4 regions of the Sporosarcina saromensis genome follow, and region 1 is predicted to be linked to each of the others. Evidence: riboswitches for the same ligand, from Rfam matches in the RefSeq annotation. Region 1 holds a riboswitch; each other region holds the start of a gene.

Region 1 (3,204 bases):
TCATTATGGCGGCAGCTTGTCTTCTCTTTTTCGCCGTTGGCACACCTCAACAAGGAGCAGCATTCAACAATTGGTTAGTATTCTATCAAAAGATTCAAGGATCGGTTGTTCAAATTTTCGGTGGCAATACAGAGCGCATAGCTGATGAGGGTGCGCCGCCACCTTCGACCGAGATGGAAGATATGGGTTACCAAGTGATGGATATTGAATATGTGACCGAACAGCTGAGTTTGGAAGAAGCACAATCGCTCACAGCTTTTAACATCAAGTCGCCGATTGTACCCGCTTCTTTTGAATTGACAAGTGTAACGGTCGTTCGTCCTGAAAATCAGCTTAGTACAGATATTACGTTAAATTTTGTAGGCATGGGTAAACAATTGTCCATACATCAGAAATTGCTCGATGGGGAGTTTGGGTTTGGTTTGTCTGCCGATAGTATGGATACAAAAGTAAAGGAATTAGTTATTAATGAACGGCAAGCAAATTTGATTACGTTTAAAAATGGCGTCCGCCAATTAATTTGGACGACGCCAAGCCGTTATTACAGTATCGAAGGGAATTTGGAAGAAGCTGAGCTCATTGCAATAGCGGAATCGATGTAAAGATCCGTATATGAAAAAGGGATATCATATGCGTTTTACGATTGCTTTTGCATGGTGGGTATATTGTATTCAATTTATTGGCATGACAAAGCTTTCGAGATCTTCATACCCATAGCCACGGGTGCAATACTAAACGATGAGCTCACTGGAATTTCTCGTTTGATTTGATTAAAAAATAATATAAACCCGTATGAAAACAAGTTCAGGTTACTTGGCTTCATACGGGTTTTATAGATGGATTGTTCACTTCTTTTTAAAAACGGCTCGTATCCTTGGCTCGGTACCATTGCGAATCCGTTGAATGTTTTCACTGTGTTTCCAAATAGCCATTACAAAGAGGAGGACGGCGATAACAATTGGCCAGACGCCGACCATCCAGATGGCAGCTGCGAGAAATGTTCCGTATAGCATGAGGACGCCATACACAAGAATATCTGTGAGCAATGCGACGATTATGAATAAAACAAGTCCTGCAAGCCCGAATCGCCAGTCAAGAGCAAATAACACTCCGATAATGGTAGCGGTCCCTTTCCCGCCATTAAACTTCATATGAAACGGAAAATTGTGGCCGAAAACGACTGCCACACCTACCAAAAATAATAGGGCAGTTAATGACTCGACTGAAAAACCTACACGCTCGGCAATAAAGCGCACGGCAAGGATTGCCAAAATTCCTTTGCCGATATCAATAATTGCGACAAGTGCGCCAAACCGTTTGCCTAATACGATTGTAGCATTCGAGGCACCTGCATTTTTCACACCGGATTCTTTTAGATTAACCCCAGAAAACCATTGCGCTACCGTTGAGCCATGTAGGCAACCGATCAAATATCCAAATACTATGATGCCGATAATCCATATTGTCATAGGAATTCCTCCAAATAAAAAATAGACGTACACACTAGAAAGGTAAGTCGTTGTTAGTAAAATAACATACCCCTATCATAACACTCAGTGTAAATACAAGGTTCAGAAAAATTCTATAAAACTACTTGACATTGAAAAAAAAGAAGCCTATACTGTAGCACAAGATGAAAAACTGAATACCCATACTCTTATCAAGAGCGGCGGAGGGACTAGGCCCTGCGATGCCCGGCAACCGGCAAGTGATGAACTTGCAAAGGTGCTACTTCCTACAGATTCGTGCGAACGGACTGAAAGATAAGGGGAGGAATAAGCGTAAGCGTAACCCTCTTCTTAGCGAAAGGGGTTATTTTTTTATTCCTAAAACCCCATCGCCTCCGCATCGAACTCATTCATCTTAAAAAAACTTTTGGAGGTAATGACAATGACGAACAACTCACTTCAACCTGAAACTCTTCTTTTACACGGTGGCCAAAAGCCGGATCCTCACACAGGTTCACGCGCAGTGCCGATTCACCGTACAACCGCTTTTGTTTTCCGCGATACTGAACACGCCCAAAACCTTTTTGGCTTGCAAGAAGCAGGCAATATTTACACGCGCATTACAAATCCGACGGTCTCTGTTTTTGAAGAACGCGTCGCTTTACTTGAAGGAGGCACTGCTGCAGTTGCGCTCTCTTCAGGAATGGCAGCTATTGCATTTTCCATTTTAAATATTGCAGGCGCAGGAGATGAAATTGTTGCAGCAAGCAATTTATATGGTGGTACGTATAATTTATTCGCCGTGACACTCCCTCGTTACGGAATTACTGTGAAATTTGTTGATGCTGCGGATCCTGAGAACTTCCGCGCGGCCATCTCGGATAAAACGAAAGCCATTTTTGCTGAAACAATTGGAAATCCGAGCCTACAGGTGCTCGACATTGAAGCGGTCGCAAACATTGCCCATGAAAACGAAATTCCGTTCCTCATCGATAACACATTTGCATCCCCATACGGATCAAATCCAATCGAATTTGGTGCAGACGTAGTCATTCATTCCGCGACAAAATGGATTGGCGGACATGGTACAACAATTGGTGGTGTCGTCGTAGATGCAGGTAAATTCGACTGGACACGAGGCAAGTTCCCAGGTTTCACAGAACCGGATGGTACTTACAATGGTCTACGTTATGGTATTGATGCAGCAGCTGCAGCGTTTGCGACAAAGCTTCGTGTGCAATTGTTACGTGATTTCGGACCTTGCTTAGATGCGGATAGTGCATTCAACTTCCTGCAAGGTCTAGAAACTTTGCACTTAAGAATTCCGCGTCATAACGAAAATGCGCAAAAAGTTGCCGCGTTCTTACAGGCTCATCCGTCTGTTGAATGGGTGACATATGCAGGCCTTGAAAACCATCCGACACATGAGAATGCGAAGAAATACTTGAAGAATGGATTCTTCGGCTCAATTATTGTTTTCGGCATCAAAGGCGGGCGTGAAGCAGGTCGTAAAGTGATTGACAACATTACCCTTTGGTCTCATGTGGCGAATGTGGGTGATGCAAAATCTCTCATTATCCATCCGGCTTCTACGACGCATCAGCAACTCTCTGCAGAGGACTTGAAAAATTCAGGTGTGCCTGAAGAGTTGATTCGCCTATCGGTTGGTCTTGAATCACCTGAAGACATTATTGCTGATCTTGAACAGGCAATTGCAAAAGCGGTACCTGTGACGCAGCGATAAGGGGGAGGTCTC
Region 2 (3,204 bases), 960 kb from region 1:
TGTCGCAAGTGCCGTTGCACAAGCTGTTAGTGAAGCTGCAATTACTACTGGAGTTGCCACGTTACAAGTCACGCCGACTGCGTAATTTATTGACCGGTTCGCTCATCGACATGGAGTGTGCCATCGCCCAGTATTTCAGCATAGAAGACTTGTTCAACTGTCGATATGCCATGATGCTGCAACTCAGCATACAACCATTCTTCTGTCAAATGAAGTTCGGTTAAGTTTTCTTTCATTAACTTTCCGTCAGAAATAATCTCAGTCGGAAGATATTTTGGTTCAGGGCTAGGAGCATTCACATCTTTTCGTGTGGCTGGCTCCTGGCTCGCTTTTTTTAATACACTCAGTTCCCCATTCGTTTCAAGTATCGCATAGTTAACATCGGTCACAGTAAAAATGCCTTGTTCTCGAAGCATCATATTCAGGTCATTCAACGTAAAACGTGCTTTCTTCATGCCTTGTTCACTAATTTTCCCCTTTAAAATAAGGATTGTTGGCTGATCATCTAACAACTTTCGTAAATTCTTTGATTTGATTGTTAAGAAGTTCACAAAAACCGTCAATAAAGCCCACCAAATTAAGGATATACTTCCATTATAAAAATGCGTTTCTGAATTAACGGATATCTCGGCAGCAATCGATCCAATCGTAATACCCGTCACATAATGGAAAAACGTCAATTGTGAGATTTGTTTCTTCCCCATAATCCTTGCAAGAATGAGCAAGATGATAAATGCAGTTGTCGTCCGCAAAAGCATTTCCCAAAACTTCAATTCCAGTAACCCTTCTAATTCCATGTTCTCTTACCTCCTCTGTACACTAGTTTGCAGCAGAAAGAGGGACTTATTCAGAAGAGAAATACGTAATCGAATAGGAATGCAAGTTGTAGAGAAATTTGAAAGCTTTTTATCTTAATTTAATTGCTGTTTTTATTGACTCGAAAAACTCATTGAAGCCAAAAAAGCCAGCATCAGCAACATGTGCCAATGCTAGCTTTACTTTTATTTCCATTCAAATGGTGTCTCTTGATACACATAATAGTTCAGCCAGTTGGAGAACAACAAATGCGTATGCGAACGCCATGTATTCAACGGTTGCTTCGTTGGATCATCGTGCGGGAAATAATTTTCCGGAACATCAATTGCAATGCCTTTTGCAATATCACGCGCATACTCTTCACCAAGCGTACATGCATCATACTCCAAATGCCCTGTCACCATAATATGTTTGCCATCTTTTGAAAGTATGATGAAAGCTCCCGCTTCTTCAGATATAGCCAACAATTGAAGGCGATTGTCCTGTTCAATTTCTTCAATGGATACGGATGTGTAACGAGAATGAGGAGCGGTGAACAAATCGTTGAAGCCACGCGCAAGCTCTACCGTCGGATCCGTCAATGTATGTTCATATACACCCGACAACTTCTTTGGGAGTTCAAATTTATTAATGCCATAATGGTGATAAAGAGCTGCTTGAGCGCCCCAACATATGTGCAAAACGGATGTGACATTCGTGTTGGACCAATCCATGATTTGTTGCAGTTCATCCCAATACGTTACGTCTTCGAATGCAAGATGCTCAATTGGTGCACCCGTAATAATTAGACCGTCATAGCGGCGATTTTTCACATGCTCAAACGTTGTATAAAATGCATCTAAATGCGTTTTACTGACGTTTTTCGATTCATATGTAGCGGTGTTCAAAAAAGATACATTTACTTGTAAGGGTGTGTTTCCTAATAACCGCAATAGTTGCAGTTCAGTTTTCTCTTTTTCAGGCATTAAATTGAGAATGATGATGTTTAATGGACGGATATCTTGAGAAGTAGCTCTCCCTTCATCCATCACAAATATTTTTTCTTCTTTCAACATTTCTCTTGCCGGCAATTGTTCAGGTATATTAATCGGCACGTAAATTCCCCCTATTCATGTAAAAAATCCTCATTCCTAAGATAGGAACGAGGATTTTTAACGGTCTCCGCTCTTATCTCTCAAGATTAACATCTTGTTGGAGGTAGCACCTTCCTGCCGGAGCAGAGGTTGCTGAAGCTTCTCAGGGCCAAATCCCTCAGCTTCTCTTGATAAGAAATATTCATTTGTTGTCCATTATATCATTTTATACAGAATTGTATACTTATTTCTTACAGTCTTACTTTCGCTCTCGAAAAGCCTGTCCCCAAAATTTCAGAAGCATTCAGGAATATGACAAAAGCGCTCGGTTCAGCAGTTTGTAACAACTTTTTCAAATAAACGGCTTCTGATTGTTCCACTACACAGAAAATCATCGTCTTGTCATTGTTTGAAAACCCACCTGTTGATTTTACTTTCGTCAAACCACGGTCGATCTCATTTTGAATGACCGCTTGGATTTTATCTTCATGTTCGGTAATAATGAGCACTAACTTCGTCGGGGAAGTTTGCAATTGCACGAAGTCAATCACCTTGCTTGTAACATAAATAGCCATGAGTGCGTATAAAGCGAGTTCAAAATTAAATACAAATGCTGAAGTGACAACGACAATTCCATCGACAATCAATTGTGAGAAACCGCTTGAAATGCCTGTATACTTTTTCAACAATTGTGCAATTAAAGCGGTGCCGCCAGTCGAGCCATTCCCACGGTACACAATTCCTAACCCAATACCAAGCATGATCCCACCATAAATAGAACTGAGTAGAGGGTTGTCAACGGACAAGTTAATATCATGCGTTAAAAAGATGACAAACGGGACAAAAAACGTACCAACAATCGTTTTCACACTAAATTCTTTTCCTGCAAGCACAAGTCCAAGTACAATTAGTGGGATATTAATGATCCATTGGACAACAGCCGGATTATAGTTGAATAGCTCGTACAATATCGTACTTACCCCAGAAATCCCACCCGCTGCAATACGAGATGGCAACAAAAATATATTAAATGCAAGGCCGACAAAAGTCGCCCCAATAATAATTTGAACATAATCAAAAAACACCGATTTCTTCAATAAAACAGACATACAATCGTTCTCCTTTCTTTACAACGTTTCCTATTTTAACAGAAATCGATGTATAGAATAGTTTTAAAGTTTCCAGATGTGGAATAGTAGAAGTAAGTAAAGATAAGAAAGTATATTCATATTTTTGTATTTTTTCTATTTTACTGGTATACTCATCCATACTGGTATAATAACTATCACGAAGTCAGGGAGGATATTATGCGTAG
Region 3 (3,204 bases), 930 kb from region 1:
CAACAAATAGACGTGTGGAACCAATCATGCTACTTGGTACCACACGTCTTCCGTTCATGTATTCAACTAAACAGCTTTAATCCGACTGCACCGCCAATAATTAAACTAAGGAAAAAAATTCGTTTCCACCCTGCCGCCTCTTTGAAAAATACGATGCCCATCAGAACAGCTCCCGCAGCGCCCAAGCCCGTCCAAATCGCATACGCCGTCCCCATCGGAATATCCCGCATTGCTAAGGACAGGAATAGAAAACCTAAGGAAAAGCTGACAATAATGAGCAATAAGCGTTGCCAACTCTTTTTTTTGAGAAACAAGTTAATGCTGAATACGCCTAGTATTTCTCCCAAACTTGCTACAACTAAATAAAGCCATGCCACATTATTCGCCTCCTTCAGCCGTCTCTTTTTCACCGGTCGTCATTTTAATACCAATAACCCCGGTGATGATAATCGCGATAAAAAGCACCTTCATCATCGTAAACTCCGCATGAAACATTACGAAATCAATGATGACAATTGCAGCTGCACCTGATCCCGTAAAAACTGCATATACTGTACCGGCAGGCAATTTCTCACACGCTTTAATAATCGCATAAAAGCTGATGATAATTGCAACGACAGTTCCAATCCATTCGAGTGTAGAATCAGAATAGCGTAGTCCGATTACCCAAAAAATCTCCACAACAGCAGCGAGCAATACATATAGCCAAGCCATTGGATGGCCTCCTCTTCATTCTATTAAGTCCATCCATTATAGCAAACAGTCGCTATGGTTTTGATATTCCTGCTTGCAATCTCGTTAAAATCATGATAACTTTAGTTATGTAATTTTTAAAACAATTCCATATTTTTTATTCTTATCAAGAGAGACCGAGGGATTGGCCCGTTGACGTCTCAGCAACCAGCCCGACTTTGGTATGGTGCTAATTCCAAAAGGCGTATACGTCTTGAAGATAAGAAGATTGATTTCAACTTTGTTGAAGGCCTCTTCTTATTACGGATGAGGTCTTTTTTTAATGAACGAGCTTGTGCTGGTATGCAATGTATTGCTAGCAGACTAGTGGATTTCATTCAACTCGTAAAACAAAACTTAGACAAAAAAACAGAGGAGATGGGCATGTTGACAGAACAAAGTATACATACAAAACTTGTGCAATTAGGGAATGGAAGTGATAAGAAAACTGGCGCGATTAACCCTCCGATCTATTTATCGACTGCTTACAAACATGATGGTCTTGGACAGTCGACCGGTTATGACTACACCCGCACAAAGAACCCTACACGGACGATACTGGAGGAAGGGATTGCTGACCTGGAAAACGGGGATGCAGGTTTTGCATGCAGTTCAGGGATGGCTGCTATTCAACTCGTCCTCTCGTTATTCAAATCTGGAGATGCGATTATTGCTCCAGATGATCTATACGGAGGCACATACCGTCTATTTGACCAGTATGAAAAATTGTACGGAATCCAAACGACGTACACGGCATTTGCCTCAGTTGAAGAAACGGAGAAACTAGTAACCAGTCAAACAAAAGCGTTGTTCATTGAAACACCGACAAATCCACTGATGGTAGAAATTAACATTGAACATTATGCAAAACTCGCTCGAAAACACAACTTATTGCTAATTGTGGATAATACATTCTTAACGCCTTATTACCAAAAGCCGATTGACCTGGGTGCCGATATCGTCATTCATAGCGCAACAAAATATATCGGTGGACATAATGATGTTCTTGCCGGTCTTGTTGTCGCTAAAGGAGAATCTCTTTGCCAACGGTTAGGGGAGAATCATAATGCTATCGGTGCAACGCTTTCTCCATTCGATTCTTGGCTCGTCGTCCGTGGGCTAAAAACGTTACATGTCCGGATGAAGCAACATGATGCGAATGCAAAAGCACTTGTAACGTATTTGCAAAACGAGCCATTGGTAACTGACGTCTTGTATGCAGGTAAAGGTGGCATGCTATCATTCCGTCTACAAGAAAGTAGTTGGGTGGGACCGTTTTTGGAAAACTTACGTCTAATTACGTTTGCTGAAAGTTTAGGAGGTGTAGAGAGTTTCATTACCTATCCGACAACCCAGACGCACGCTGATATTCCTGAGGAAGAACGGGAGAAACGGGGCGTTGACAAGAGTTTGTTGCGTTTTTCTGTTGGACTGGAAGAGGCAGAGGACTTGATTGCCGATTTTAAACAAGCACTGAAGACCGCTTCCCGATTAGTACCTATTTTGACTACCTAATGAGAGAGAGTGATTGAAATGACTGTACAAACGACAAATGAACTCCAAGCTGCACTTCAACTTCTTAAGAGCAAAGAATGGGTGGATCTAACCCACTCTTTCGGTCCTGACTCCCCTCATTTTTTCATGTTTGAGGATGCGAAATTTGAAACTCTTTTTACGCATGATGACGGCTTTTTCGCGCAAAAATTCTCATTTCCTGGGCAGTACGGGACTCATATCGACGCACCCATACACTTCGTACGCGATACTCGCTATTTAGATGAACTTGGATTAAAAGAACTCGTCTTGCCGCTAGTCGTCATCGATCAATCAAAGAAAGCTGAGGCTGATCATGATTTCACCTGCAGTGTTCAAGATATCCTTGATTTTGAAGCAACATATGGAAGAATTGAAGGAGGAACATTTGTAGCGTTACGTACGGATTGGAGTAAACGTTGGCCGGATCATGTAGCCTTTAACAACAAAGACGCTAATGGCAATAATCGCATCCCGGGTTGGGGACTCGATGCACTGAAGTTCCTTTTTGAAGAACGGAACGTAAAAGCGATTGGACACGAAACATTTGATACGGATTCGGCAGCAGATTTCCGTGAAAAAGGTAGTCTTGAAGGTGAATATTATGTATTAGAACAAGACACGTACCAAATTGAATTATTGACGAACTTGGATAAAGTACCAGCGAAAGGTGCAGTCATTTTTAATATTGTTCCAAAACCAGAAAAAGCATCTGGATTCCCTGTCCGCTCTTTTGCGATTTTGCCTTAATACAGTTAGTCAATAGTATAAGCGGTCGGAACATAAGCCAACCTGTATAAATTAGGCTACTCCTTATAATTTAACAAAGCTCCGTCACTATTAATACCGCATGCATCAGAGATGTACCATTTCTGAGGTATGCGGTTTTATTATTTCCCCGTTTCCTATATTCCCTGCTATATAGGAGCCTGTAGCCGC
Region 4 (3,204 bases), 1.4 Mb from region 1:
CTCGAAAAAACGTGAAGCGTCAGTGAAATTAATCGACGCTGAAAAATATATTGTTTGATGCATCTGCACCCAGGGCAGTTCACGCCTGGGTGTTTTCTCTGTTATACTAAAGAAAAAGTGGAGGTGCTGCAGATGACGATTACTTATTACGGCTATCCGAAATGTGGAACGTGTAAAAAAGCGGAAAAGTGGCTAATGAACAATGATGTGAACTTCGAATCTATCAACATTGCTGAAAATCCACCAACGAAAGAAACGCTTCAACAAATGATCAGCAATTCCGGATTAGACATCAAAAAATTCTTCAATGTCAGTGGGATGAAATACAGGGAATTGAACTTGAAAGACAAACTCCCTAACATGTCAGATGACGAGAAAATCGCGTTACTCGCATCGGATGGAATGCTCATTAAACGACCACTTGTAACAGATGGTACGACAGTGACGGTCGGCTTTAATGAAGCCCAATTTGAAGCCGCATGGAACGCATGATTAAGTTTCTTGTCTTTATGCATGAAATATGTAAGAATTGAATGGAAATCAATAAATGTAAACGTATGGAGGGTTATGGGATGAGCACACCTAAAGACTTGCGTTATTCAGAAGAACATGAATGGGTTAAAGACGAAAACGGTAATTACCGCATTGGTATTACACACTTCGCTCAATCTGAACTTGGCGATATCGTATTCGTGGAACTTCCACAAGTTGGAGACGAAGTGAAAGCGGACGAGCCATTTGGTAGCGTAGAATCTGTTAAAACGGTTTCTGAGCTATATGCGCCAATTAGCGGAAAAGTACTTGAAGTGAACGAAGAATTGGAAGATAGCCCTGAATTGGTGAACGAATCTCCATATGAAGGCGCTTGGATGATCGTCGTTGAAGCATCTGACAAAGCGGAACTTGATGCATTAATGTCTGCTGAAGACTATGACAAAATGACAATCGGTGAGTAAGCACAACTAGAGCGCTGGAGCTTTCCGGCGCTTTTTCTAATGGCCTAAGGAGGCAGGGAAATGGAGTTTCGTAGAGTCGTTGTCGTAGAAGGTGGAGCGGACCGGAAGCGATTGAAAAAAGTGTTGGCAGAGCCAGTCGAGATTATTTGTACGAATGGAACAGTGAGCCCTTACCGCATTGAAGAGTTGCTGGCACCGTATGAAGATGACCAGATTTATGTTTTTGTCGATGCAGATGACTCAGGCGAAAGCATACGAACTTTATTCAAAAGGGATTTTCCTGAAGCCCTCCATTTATACACGGAACGCGTCTACAGGCAAGTCGAGACGACCCCTTATCGCACGCTTGCAGCAATTTTGCTTGCAGAAGGTTTTCATGTGCATCCTGAATTTTTACTTTGAAGGTGATAGAACTGAACACGATCCAAACATGGACACGTGAACAATGGGAACAAAGCAAAAAAGATTCCCCGCTAAGCGTGTTTTATTTATATACACCGATGTGTGGCACTTGCGCGGTTGCGTCTAAAATGATGGAGGTCATTTCTGTGATGAAACCAGAGTTGCCAATTGGAAAGGCAAACTTGAATTATATCGAAGATCTCGCCGTCGATTATGAAATCGAAAGTGTTCCTTGCCTGCTCATTCAGAAGGAAGGATATGTACGAGAAAAAATCTATGCTTTTCAATCTATCCCGCATCTTTTAGAAAAAATGGGTTTGACATGATTGAAAGTTCTATGGTATAAGTATATCTAATAAATTTAACGCAAATTGAATATGTCGCTCTTATAAAGAGAGGTGGAGGGAAGTGCCCTATGAAGCCCGGCAACCGTCACGAAAGTGAAATGGTGCCAAATCACGCAAAGCGCATGCTTTGAGAGATGAGAGATCGGACGAACGTTGAGATAAACGATAACGTATTGGCCTTTCTGCTTGTCTGCAGAAAGGCTATTCTTTTTGGACAAGATTGTATTGAGGTGAATTGAACATGATCGAGTTGAAAAGTGTAAATAAGATATTTGGTTCGGGAAACAATAGTATAACGGCTGTTGATAACGTCAATCTAGACATCCATGCTGGTGAAATTTTCGGGATTATTGGGTATAGCGGTGCAGGGAAAAGTACACTAATCCGATTATTGAATGGTTTAGAACAACCTACCTCGGGATCTGTAAATGTCGCAGGGTATGAAATGGCAACCATTAGTGGAAAAGCGTTACGGGAAGCGAGACAAAAAATTAGTATGGTGTTCCAGCATTTCAATTTGCTTTGGTCGCGGACTGTAAAAGAGAATATCGCTTTTCCATTGGAGATTGCAGGCCTCAAAAAGGATGAAAGAGATCGTCGCGTCCAAGAATTAATTGATTTAGTTGGCTTGAACGGCCGGGAAAATGCGTACCCATCCCAATTGTCAGGCGGACAAAAACAACGGGTCGGCATTGCCCGGGCGTTAGCAAATGATCCGCAAGTATTGCTATGTGATGAAGCCACTTCAGCACTCGATCCGGAAACGACGGATGCCATCCTCGATCTTTTAACGAGCATTAACGAGCGACTTGGTTTGACCATTGTTTTAATCACACATGAAATGCATGTCATCCGTAAAATCTGTCATCGCGTGGCGGTCATGGAAGCGGGGCGAGTTGTGGAAATCGGGAACGTTCTCGATGTGTTCCAATCACCAAAAGCGCCAATTACGAAGCGTTTTGTCTCTCAAGTGACAGAACCGACCGGCACAGAACAAGCGTTAGAACATTTAAAATCCGATCATGCAGCTGGAACGCTCGTAAAATTAGTATTCGTCGGTGAACGAACAGAGCAACCGGTGTTAGCAAACTTAATTCGTACATTTGGAATCGACGTCAACATCGTGCAAGGGAACATTTCGCACACAAAAGGTGGAGCATATGGGACATTGCTGTTGCAATTGATTGGCGATGCAACAATCGTCAACGAAGCGATTGACTTCCTTCATTCCGAAGGCGTACAGACGGAGGTGATCGACCATGATTGAAACACTTTTACCTAATGTTAAATGGGATAAGATGTGGGAAGCGACGATCGAAACACTCTATATGACAGCTGTTTCAACCGTTTTCACGTTCGTGATCGGTATCGCGCTCGGTATTGTGCTCTTCCTTTCAAGTCCTGGCCAATTATGGGCGAACAAACTGACTTATGCCATCACCGGAGCGGTCGTCAACATATTCCGTTCAATTCCATTCATTATTTTAATCATCTTGTTA

What was found. Region 1 has a riboswitch for S-adenosylmethionine ahead of ACVHUV_RS02155 (O-acetylhomoserine aminocarboxypropyltransferase/cysteine synthase family protein). Riboswitches for the same ligand answer to the same signal wherever they lie in the genome.
Region 2: linked by a shared signal. The riboswitch ahead of metA (homoserine O-acetyltransferase MetA) and the one ahead of ACVHUV_RS02155 (O-acetylhomoserine aminocarboxypropyltransferase/cysteine synthase family protein) in region 1 are both predicted to bind S-adenosylmethionine.
Region 3: linked by a shared signal. The riboswitch ahead of ACVHUV_RS06930 (methionine biosynthesis PLP-dependent protein) and the one ahead of ACVHUV_RS02155 (O-acetylhomoserine aminocarboxypropyltransferase/cysteine synthase family protein) in region 1 are both predicted to bind S-adenosylmethionine.
Region 4: linked by a shared signal. The riboswitch ahead of ACVHUV_RS09070 (methionine ABC transporter ATP-binding protein) and the one ahead of ACVHUV_RS02155 (O-acetylhomoserine aminocarboxypropyltransferase/cysteine synthase family protein) in region 1 are both predicted to bind S-adenosylmethionine.

The regions. Positions count from the first base shown of each region.
Region 1 is NZ_CM142738.1:467,673-470,876, reverse strand. It holds gene ACVHUV_RS02165 (DUF4367 domain-containing protein) at 1-602, shown strand, start outside; gene ACVHUV_RS02160 (glycerol-3-phosphate acyltransferase) at 846-1,469, opposite strand; SAM riboswitch class I at 1,655-1,770, shown strand; gene ACVHUV_RS02155 (O-acetylhomoserine aminocarboxypropyltransferase/cysteine synthase family protein) at 1,891-3,192, shown strand.
Region 2 is NZ_CM142738.1:3,283,465-3,286,668, forward strand. It holds gene ACVHUV_RS16750 (NAD(P)-dependent malic enzyme) at 1-85, shown strand, start outside; gene ACVHUV_RS16755 (DUF421 domain-containing protein) at 87-797, opposite strand; gene metA (homoserine O-acetyltransferase MetA) at 1,002-1,910, opposite strand; SAM riboswitch class I at 1,981-2,087, opposite strand; gene ACVHUV_RS16765 (YitT family protein) at 2,141-2,998, opposite strand; gene ACVHUV_RS16770 (transcriptional regulator AbrB family protein) at 3,197-3,204, shown strand, end outside.
Region 3 is NZ_CM142738.1:1,401,285-1,404,488, reverse strand. It holds gene ACVHUV_RS06940 (DMT family transporter) at 63-377, opposite strand; gene ACVHUV_RS06935 (DMT family transporter) at 379-714, opposite strand; SAM riboswitch class I at 854-959, shown strand; gene ACVHUV_RS06930 (methionine biosynthesis PLP-dependent protein) at 1,117-2,247, shown strand; gene ACVHUV_RS06925 (cyclase family protein) at 2,266-3,015, shown strand.
Region 4 is NZ_CM142738.1:1,834,808-1,838,011, forward strand. It holds gene ACVHUV_RS09045 (acyl-CoA dehydrogenase FadE) at 1-58, shown strand, start outside; gene ACVHUV_RS09050 (arsenate reductase family protein) at 133-492, shown strand; gene gcvH (glycine cleavage system protein GcvH) at 573-956, shown strand; gene ACVHUV_RS09060 (toprim domain-containing protein) at 1,017-1,358, shown strand; gene ACVHUV_RS09065 (thioredoxin family protein) at 1,361-1,684, shown strand; SAM riboswitch class I at 1,742-1,846, shown strand; gene ACVHUV_RS09070 (methionine ABC transporter ATP-binding protein) at 1,947-2,972, shown strand; gene ACVHUV_RS09075 (methionine ABC transporter permease) at 2,965-3,204, shown strand, end outside.